DNA from 3 places in the Burkholderia arboris genome. Region 2 is predicted to be linked to each of the others. Evidence: riboswitches for the same ligand, from Rfam matches in the RefSeq annotation. Region 2 holds a riboswitch; each other region holds the start of a gene.
What was found. A riboswitch is a leader RNA that binds a small molecule or an ion and turns the genes downstream of it on or off. The one in region 2 is predicted to bind manganese.
Positions count from the first base shown of each region.

Region 1: it holds a riboswitch for manganese, as region 2 does, so the genes downstream of both, OHZ10_RS15045 (sodium:calcium antiporter) here and OHZ10_RS20680 (sodium:calcium antiporter) in region 2, are expected to answer to the same signal.
Region 3: it holds a riboswitch for manganese, as region 2 does, so the genes downstream of both, OHZ10_RS05020 (TMEM165/GDT1 family protein) here and OHZ10_RS20680 (sodium:calcium antiporter) in region 2, are expected to answer to the same signal.

Region 1 is NZ_CP109821.1:3,201,740-3,205,011, reverse strand. Features, by position in the region: gene OHZ10_RS15055 (chromate resistance protein ChrB domain-containing protein) at 1-376, opposite strand, end outside; gene OHZ10_RS15050 (plastocyanin/azurin family copper-binding protein) at 687-1,103, opposite strand; yybP-ykoY riboswitch at 1,341-1,515, shown strand; gene OHZ10_RS15045 (sodium:calcium antiporter) at 1,573-2,571, shown strand; gene OHZ10_RS15040 (metal/formaldehyde-sensitive transcriptional repressor) at 2,785-3,057, shown strand; gene dmeF (CDF family Co(II)/Ni(II) efflux transporter DmeF) at 3,070-3,272, shown strand, end outside.
Region 2 is NZ_CP109822.1:758,935-762,206, forward strand. Features, by position in the region: gene OHZ10_RS20670 (efflux RND transporter permease subunit) at 1-26, shown strand, start outside; gene OHZ10_RS20675 (copper-binding protein) at 23-397, shown strand; gene OHZ10_RS20680 (sodium:calcium antiporter) at 504-1,514, opposite strand; yybP-ykoY riboswitch at 1,588-1,764, opposite strand; gene OHZ10_RS20685 (heavy metal sensor histidine kinase) at 1,915-3,272, opposite strand, start outside.
Region 3 is NZ_CP109821.1:1,054,971-1,058,242, reverse strand. Features, by position in the region: gene guaD (guanine deaminase) at 238-1,557, shown strand; yybP-ykoY riboswitch at 1,700-1,821, shown strand; gene OHZ10_RS05020 (TMEM165/GDT1 family protein) at 1,916-2,488, shown strand; gene OHZ10_RS05015 (DUF4136 domain-containing protein) at 2,541-3,239, opposite strand.

The sequences.
Region 1 (3,272 bases), on a different replicon from region 2:
CCTTGCGCAAGCGACGCAGCAGGCGGGTGAGCTCAGTGGCGGACTGGCCGGCCAATGTTTTGCGCGCATCTGCAAGCGCGCGCGTGAATGTGGTGTAGTCGTCGGCCCGGTCGAACAGCGCACGGAATTCCTGTTCCTGTGACGGGTTCAGGCTCGGTGCGCGCAACAGGTGAGCTGCGCCACCACTCTCGGCAATTGCGTCCGCGAGCTCGTGCAGCGTCCCTTCGTGCTCTTCGGTGTAGGGCAGCAGGTAGACGCCGTCGCGCAACACCGCACAGCCCTTCGCCTTGAGCGCGCGCCAGAACCGCATGCGGGCCGTTGCGTTTTCCGTCGGAAGGGTCAGAACGAGGATTGACCAAGTTGAAATTGTTTCCATGTAGCTTATGCTACTCATGTGTTATCAATTCTACAAGGTTGCTTGGTGGGATCGCCGTGTAGCGCCGCACGTCCTCTCCGCAGGGCGTTGGTAAATGTGCGGTGGTGGAGCAATTGACTGACGCGCCGACAGCTCAGCGCCGGGGTCCGGAACGTGCCAGGTAGCCGCTGGATGTTCAAAGAAAGTGCCGCGCCTCACTCGGGCGGGATTGAGATAGGGTCATCCGTCGCGCGGCGGGTGACCCTTCAGGCGGAACGAGAGTAGACGACGTTCGAGTTCTGCGGGCCAGCTCTCGGTCCGGTGGAGTGCTTTACGGCGTCACGACGAGTGCCGTATGCATGCCCGCCTCATAGTGCCCCGGCTTGTTGCAGATCAGCGCATAGTGGCCGGGGGCGAGCTTGAGCGACATGCGCTTGCTCTTGCCCGGCGCGATGTCTTCCACTTCCCCGATTTTTCTCAGCTTGTGCTCCAGCACCTGTCCTTTGCTGACAGGCAGCGCATCGTCAGAGAGATCTGTCTTGAGCACGACAAGCTCATGCTCCATGCTGTTGCCCGCATCATTTTTGACATCAAGCGTGATGCGACCAGACTTCACGCTTTGCGTCTTGAGCTGGATCGAGTTCGATAGCAATGTCGCGTTGACTGTCTGCTGCGCCCAACTGGCATGTGATGCAATCCCCAGCGCAGTCGCACCGGCGACGATGACGATCTTGTAAATGTCATGCATGGCTACCTCCAAGTGCATCGAAGCATCGCGTCTGCCGCGAGTCGAGCGACTACCGTGCGCCAATCTTCGAGCACACAAACGCCCCTGCCGGTGTGACGGCATGAACGTTTTGTGCGGCGAGCGATACGTACTGTAAACGTACGCTTTGGGGCACTTATTCCCGGAGCCGAGCTCCGCGTGCCATTGCGGCTGTCGCGCTGTAGCGTCACCCTATCGACGCAATAGCCGGATATAATCGCCCCCGTCTTAGGGGAGTAGTCTGCTTTGCCATCCCCGGCAAAGCGCCGTCGTCAACATAATTGGCATCCCATGCCATGGCGCCGGCAGCCGTTCCACGGCCTGACGAGACCTTTGACGCCTTCCTTCCACCCGAGCCGGGCGAAGGGCGGCGTCATTGGTTAAGTGGCCCGGCTCGTGGAGAACTAGAAGTGCTATTCGCACCCCACACCCTCGTCCAGGGGCGACTGTCATGATCCTGACCTTCGCTCTGCTCATCGCCGCCGCCGGCATCATCTACTTCTCCTGCGAAACGTTCGTCAACGGCGTTGAGTGGCTGGGCCAGAAGCTCAATCTGACGCAGACGGCGACCGGCACAATCCTCGCCGCATTCGGCACCGCGCTTCCGGAAAGCGTGGTGACGCTCGTCGCAGTGGCGTTCGGCAGCTCACCCGCGCAGAAGGAAATCGGCGTTGGCGCCGCGATTGGCGGACCACTCGCGCTGAGCACGGTCGCATATGCGGTCGTCGGCGTTGCATTGCTGGCCACGGCCCGTCGCGTGGGTAAAGTGCGGGCCGGCGCGATCGATGCCGACACGAAGCGTCTTCGGCGGGACCAGCTCTGGTTTCTTGCGATTTTCGTCGTGAAGATCGGGCTCGGCCTAGTCCTTTTCAGCTTCAAGCCGTTGCTCGGCCTCGCTTTTCTCGCAGCCTACGCGGTCTACTGCTGGAAGGAGTTGACTGCTTCCGGCGACGGCGATGAGCACGGCGAACTCGAACCGTTGAAGCTGCGCCCGCGCGATGTAAATCCGGCCATGTTCTGGGTGGCGTTGCAGGTGATCGGAGCGCTGGTGGTGATCTTCGCGGCATCCCATCTGTTTGTCCGTCAGATCGAAGCTGTCGGCCCATGGCTCGGATTGAGCCCGCAGCTCACCGCGTTGCTGTTCAGCCCAATTGCGACCGAACTGCCCGAAATCATGAACGCGGTGATCTGGGTGCGACAAGGTAAGGAGCGGCTTGCGCTGGCCAACATCAGCGGCGCGATGATGATCCAGGCGACGATCCCGACGGCGTTTGGTCTGTTCTTTACTCCGTGGCATCTGGCGACGCCTTCCATTCTCGCGGCCGGCATCACGGCACTGGCTATCGCCTTCCTGCAATGGTCATTCAGCGCAGCGAAGGTGCGCAGCCGACAACTCGCGCAAGTTGGCTGGCTCTATGCAGTCTTCGCGGCGTTGCTGTTTGTCATCTGACGAAATCTGCGACGGCATCGCAACCCGGTGATCGATGCCGTCGCGTAAGTATCCGAGCGTTCGCGTCGACCTGGCACTGCAGGAAATCTGGTCCCGTTATCCGCAAGTACAACTTCCGCGAGCCAACCTTGCATTAGGCCGACCGATACCCCTCCTCCCTATATGGAATGGGGATTTATAATATACTCCCCCACGCTATATCAGGGAGCCATCATGAGTCACACCGTCAAGGAAAAGCAGAAGCTGCTGAATCGCGTCCGCCGCATCAAGGGGCAGGTCGAAGCGATCGAGCGTGCGCTGGAACAAGAGCGCGGCTGCAACGAAATTCTCCAGCTCATCACGAGCAGTCGCGGCGCGATGAACGGGCTGCTCGCGGTCGTACTCGAGGATCACATCCGAAGCCATCTTGTCGATGCCGAGGGGCATGAAGACGAGGGCAGCGCGACCGAGCAGCTGGTCGAAGTCGTCCACAGCTATTTCAAGTAATCGGGTGCCCGAATGAGCGATTTCAAGGATGCCGCGTTCGGCGCGGGTCACGACCACATTTTTCTCGGCGCCGCGCACGAAGAGAACGAGCGCAGGACCTGGATGGTTATCGGGCTGTGCGCGGCCATGATGGTGGCCGAGATCGTCGGCGGCTCGATTTTTGGCTCGCTAGCGCTCATCGCCGACGGGCTGCACATGTCGACGCACGCCGGCGC
Region 2 (3,272 bases):
CCACCCCAACTGGAGAATTACGATGAAGATGAATCGATTGATCGCCACCGCTACCGCAACCGCCGTCGTCGCGCTCGGCGCTGTCGCCGTACCGGCGTTTGCCGCCGGCGAGATGTCGGGCATGGACATGTCGGGCATGAAGATGTCGTCGGACGGTGCGGCCGAGTCGAATGCCGCGCTGACCGATGCCGAAGTGAAGAAGGTCGATGCCGCGAGCGGCAAGATCACGCTGAAGCACGGCGCGCTTGAAAACGTCGGGATGCCGGCGATGACGATGGCGTTCAAGGCGAAGGATGCGGCGATGCTCGCGCATGCGCATGCGGGCGACAAGGTCAAGGTGCGGATCGAGAAGGTCGATGGCACGCTGACGATCGTCAAGCTCGTCAAGGGTTCCTGATCGTCCGGAGCGGGCGTTGTTGCCGCCTGCGTCCCGCGCAGCGAAGCGCGCCGCGCCGACGTGTCCGTCGGCCGGCGCGCCCGTTCCTGGCGTCAGGGCATCAGCATCAACGCGTCAGCGTCAGGACCAGATACCCCGCATAACCCGCGCCGTTCGCGAGCAGCGCCCAGATCGCGAGCCCGCGCGTGCGCGCATTGAAGCGCAGCCACGCGGCCGCCGCGAACGTGATGATCACGCCGGTCAGCACTTCGGGGCGCGGCTCCCACGGCGTCAGCATGATGCCGATTGCCGGCAGCAGCGTGCCCTGGAACACCATCGCGCCGGTGATGTTGCCTAACGCGAGCGTGTCCTTCTTGCGCCGGATCCACAGCACGCTGTTGACCTTCTCCGGCAACTCCGTCGCGATCGGCACGATGATCAGCGACAGCAGCAGCGCCGAGATGCCGAGCACGTGCGACACGCCTTCCACGCCGTGAATGAAGCCCTTCGCACCGGCGATCAGCAACGCGAGGCCGATCAGCAACTGCAGCGCGATCGTCGCCAGGTTGGTCGGCAGGCCGAGACGCGACAGGAACATCGCATGGGGCGCTTCGGTGCCGTGCCCGGCATCGACGAGCTGGGTCGATGCGCGGAACGTCATCACGACGTACATCACGTAGATGCCGACCAGCATCGCGGCGAGCAGTGCCCGCACGGCCCAGTTGTGATGCGGGACGAACATCGCGGCGGTGGCCAGCGAGAAGGCTGCGAGGAAGTAGTTCATGTCACGCACGAAGCCCGTGCGCTCCGGTGCGATCGTGCCGCGCAGCCCGCGCGAGCGGATCACGGCGAGCGTCATCAGGAACGTGGTGAGCGTCGCGAGCATCAGCGGCGCGCCGAGAATCGCGCCGACGCCGATTTCCTCGTTGACGGCCTGGTTCGCGGTGCCGCCGGCCAGTGCGAGCAGCGGCACCATCGTTTCGGGCAGCGCGGTGCCGACGGCCGCGAACAGCGAACCGGTAACGCCTTCGGAAATCTTCAGGCGTTCGCCGAGATGTTCGAGCGCATTGGTAAAGACCTCGGCCGCGACGAGGATGACGATCAGCATGAACGCCAGTTCGAGGAACATGTAGGTCATGCGGCACCTCCGCAGGCACGTGCGTAACGGGCGGGGGAGCGCGGGGAGAAGGTTGCGGGGAACATGGGGACTCCGTGGTCGGACGCTGACGAACCATGGCGCATCCGCCGACGTCCGACCAGGAACGACGCGATGCGCCTATGGTCTCGCCAAGCCGATCCGGCTGAACGCGCCACGGCCGCAGGCCGAGTGTGTTGACGCGTTCGCTTTCCGGGGGACGGAAAGCAGGCTACTCCCCAAAGACGAAGGGCAGTCTAGCCGAGCCGATTGCTTTCGGCAAGCTTGCGTGTGCATATCCTTGCATCGGATGAGGAAAGGCGCGTGCATGGCGGGCACGCTTGCCGCATCGGAAAGCAATCGGCATGGGGTGACGTCACGTGAACGTCGTGAATGAGAATCGCTAACCGGATTGCCCTTCCACGCTGCGCGGAAAGTAGAGCGCGAACGTCGTGCGCCCGTCGCGGCTCGCGACTTCGACCTTGCCGCGATGCAGTTCCATGATCGACTTCACGATCGCGAGCCCCAGCCCCGCATTGCGGGCCGCGCCGTGCCGCGACGAATCGATGCGGTAGAAGCGTTCGAAGATCCGCTCGACCTGTTCGGGCGGAATCGCGCCGCCGCGATTCGTCACTTCGACGACTGCGAAATTCCCTTGCGTCGAAACGGCCAGCTCGATCGTCGACGCGGCTTCCGCGTGTTCGAGCGCATTCGACGCGAGGTTGCTCACTGCGCGCCGGAACAGCGTTGCGTCGGCGATGACCGGCGCTTCGCCCTGCACGTCGATGCGCACGCCCGCTTCGTCGGCCAGCGCCTGGAAATACGACGCGAGCCGGCGCAGTTCGCTGCCCGCGTCGAGCGCGGTGGCCTTCAGGTGCTGCCGCGCATTGTCGGTGCGCGCGAGAAACAGCATGTTCTCGATCATCCGCTGCAGCCGTTCGCATTCCTCGATGTTCGAATCGATCAGCGCTTCGTATTCCTCGGTCGAGCGCGCACGCGACAGCGTAATCTGCGACGAGCTGATCACGTTCGCGAGCGGCGTGCGCATGTCATGGGCGAGATCGGACGAGAACTGCGACAGCCGCACGAACGCGCGTTCGAGGCGGTCGAGCATGCGGTTGACCGACGTCGCGAGTTCACGCAGCTCGACGGGGCCGCCGCGCGCGTCGAGGCGCGCGTTCAGGTTGTGCGCCTCGATGCGCGACGTCTGCCGGCCGAGGCTCTCGACCGGGCGCAGGCCGCGCGACGCGACCGCATAGCCGAGTGCGCCGACCAGCAGCGCGCCGACGGCCGCCGCGAGCCAGATGTCGACACGATAGCTTTCGAGCAGCGAATGCCGGTCGGTCGCCGTGCGCGCGAGCGCGACCTGGATCGCTTCGCCGGACGGCAGCGTTTCGCGGGCGTACACGCAGCGCGACGTGCCGATGCCGGATGGCGAGCAGGTGAACGGGCCGGCGCTGCCACCGGCCGGATGCGATGCCGCGATGACGGAAGCGAGCGTGTTGCCGGCCTCGTCGGAATGCTCGACGAGCGGGTGGTTCTGCGCGTCGTAGATGCCGAGATAGACGCCCGGGTGCGACAGCAGCACTTCATGAAACACGGCCGGATCGGCGCGCAGCGCGGCCGTCGATCCGCTGGCATGCGAGAGTTGCAGGAACTGGTTGAGCTTGCCGGAGATCTCGATGTCGTCGCGCCGCGTGAGTTCTGCGGACAGCGAACGGTACAGATACGCGCCGGTCAGCGCGAACACGAGCGCGGCGA
Region 3 (3,272 bases), on a different replicon from region 2:
GTGCCTGCCGTCGCGGTGTGCCGTTCCGTTCGCCGCCGCATCGGTCGCGAGCGCAACGGTCGCGAGGTTAGCCGGCAACCACTGGCTGGCGGCTTCGGCCGCCGCATTCGCCCGCGCAATCGCCTCCGGTCGTGCCGCACGCAGCGTGCCGCCACCGCTCGCGAAGCACCGTCCCGCCCCCGTGCGGCGTCGATCGCTTTCTTCTGTTCGCCTTACCTTGATGCAGGACCATTCGTCATGACGCAAACCGCTTTCCGTTCCCAGCTGCTGACCTTCAACGGCGACCCGGCGCAATCGAGCCAGGCCGCGAACTACGAGACCGACGGCCTCCTGATCGTCGCCGACGGCAAGGTCGTCGCGGCCGGCCCGTACGCGCAACTCGCGGCAACGCTCGCGCGCGACGCGGTCGTCCACGACCTGCGCGACAAGCTGATCGTGCCGGGCTTCATCGACACGCACATCCACTATCCGCAGACGGACATGATCGCGTCGCCGGCGCCGGGCCTGCTGCCGTGGCTCGACAAGTACACGTTCCCGACCGAGCGCCAGTTCGGCGATCCCGAGCATGCGCGCGAAGTCGCCGATTTCTTCGTTGACGAACTGCTCGCGTGCGGCACGACGAGCGCGCTCGTCTACTGCACGGTGCACAAGCAGTCGGCCGATGCACTGTTCGCGGCGAGCGACGCGCGAGACCTGAGGATGATCGCGGGCAAGGTGCTGATGGACCGCAACTGCCCCGAGTTCCTGCGCGACACCGCACAATCGGGTTATGACGACAGCGCCGAGCTGATCGACCGCTGGCACGGCAAGGGCCGCCAGATGTATGCGCTGACGCCGCGCTTCGCGCCGACGTCGACCGAGGCGCAGCTCGAGGCGTGCGGTGAACTCGCGCGCCGCCATCCGGACGTGTTCGTGCAGAGCCACGTCGCGGAAAACGTCGACGAGGTGAAATGGGTGGCCGAACTGTTCCCCGGCCATCGCAGCTATCTCGACATCTACGACCGCTACGGGCTGCTGCGTCCGCGCGCGGTGTACGGCCACTGCATCCACCTCGACGACGAGGACCGCCGCCGGATGGCCGAGACGCGCACCGTCGTCGCGCACTGCCCGACGTCGAACTTCTTCCTCGGCAGCGGGCTGTTCGACTTCGACAAGGCCGGCGAACACGACGTGCCGGTCACGCTCGCGACCGACGTCGGCGGCGGCACGTCGTTCTCGATGCTGCAGACGATGAACGAGGCGCACAAGGTCGCACGGCTGTCGGGCCACCACCTGACCGCCACGCGGATGTTCTGGCTCGCGACGGCCGGCGCCGCGCAGGCACTCGACCTCGCCGACACGGTCGGCACGCTGAAGCCGCGCACCGAAGCCGACTTCGTCGTGCTCGACCCGCAGGCCACGCCGCTGCTCGCGCGTCGCACGAAGCGCGCGGATTCACTCGAGGAACTGCTGTTCGCGTTCGCGCTGCTCGGCGACGACCGCGCGGTGTACCGCACCTACGCAGCCGGCGAACTCGTCCACGAGCGCGGCGCCGCGCGCCGCGCGGCCACCGCGTAACGGTAGCGGCGTGCCGGAACGCTGCCCCGGCAGGCGCGGCGCATTCGCCGCCGCGCTTGCCGGGCAGCCCGACGCGCCACACGCCGATCGGGCCCCACACCGGCCCGGCCGCTTTCCCGCACGCAATCCGCCGTGCTAGAATTCGCCGCTCATTGGGGAGTAGCCGCTCCGCTCGATGTCCCGCGCCCCCGGCGCGCATCGTGACGGAGGCGTCCGTCAACAGACTTGGCCGTTTGGCCATGGCGGACGCAGCCACGTTGGCCTGGCGAGACCGATGGTTCACAGCGCGCCGCATCAGGGCCCGGCGCGGCGTGGATCGTCGCTCGCACGCACAACATCGGCCCGTGGAACCCCATCCGTGTCCCAAGCTTTCCTGATCTCCACCGGCGCCGTCGCCCTCGCTGAAATCGGCGACAAGACCCAACTGCTTTCCCTCGTTCTGGCCGCGCGCTATCGCAAGCCGGTGCCGATCATTCTCGGCGTGCTCGTCGCGACGCTCGTGAACCACGGTTTCGCAGGCGCACTCGGCGAATGGCTCGGCGCGCTCGTCACGCCGTCGATCATGCGCTGGGCGCTCGCGTTCTCGTTCATCGCGATGGGGTTGTGGATTCTCGTGCCCGACAAGCTCGATGCCGACGAAGCCAACGCCAACCGTTCGCGGCTCGGCGTATTCGGCGCGACGCTCGTCGCGTTCTTCCTCGCGGAAATGGGCGACAAGACGCAGATCGCGACCGTCGCGCTGGCCGCACGCTTCCAGGATTACATCGGCGTCGTGGCCGGCACGACGCTCGGGATGATGCTCGCGAACGTGCCGGCGATCCTGCTCGGCGACCGCTTCGCGCACCGCCTGCCGACCAAGCTCGTGCACGGGATCGCAGCCGTGCTGTTCGTCGTGCTCGGCGCGCTGGCGCTGCTGGGTATCGGGGTCTGACGGAGGGGAATGGCCGGCGCGGCCGGACGGCCGCGCCGAGCGGGATACTGCGCTACTTCGCGACGGCCGCGCCCGACGCCGGTGCAGCCGGCACCGCGCGCTCGTTGGCGGCCGGCGCCGCCGGCCCGCCGCGCTTGTCGACCGGCAGCCGGACCGAGCGGACCGCGCCGTTCGACAGCGGGAAATCGGCGAGCGCGCTGCGCGCGAGGAACGGCATCGCATACAGCAGCGTGCCGTTGTCGCCGGTCGTGCGCGCGGACACGTTGTACACCTCCTTGCCCGTCGCGCGCTCGGTGATGCGGATCCCGAGCGTGTAGTCGAACACCTGGTACGTCTGCGCGACATAGCCGGCCGGCATCGGCCCCCACGGGCCCCAGGGGCCCCACGGCCCGCGCCGCCAGTACGGCCCGGGCGCAAACCACGGATCGTAGTAGACCGGTTGCGGCACCGTCACGAGATCGCTGCCGACCGCATAGGTCAGCCCGACGAGATAGCGCGCCTGCGCCGGCGGCACCTGCCGGAACGCATACGCGGACAGCTCGTTCGCGACGATCGGCTCGTAGGTCGACTGCTCGATGCTGTTCTTCTGCGCATCGGTGCGCGTGAACGCATAGGTGCGTGTCGCGTCGCTGCCGCTCCAGTCGGAGAAGGCCGTGACCTGGGTTGTCACATAGCTGGTGCAGCCCGTCAGCAGCGCCACGCACAGCGCCGCCGCCCAGCCCGTACCGCGAATAATCCAATCGCGTTTCATGTTGATCCTCGTCGATCCGTCACCCGTTCGTCG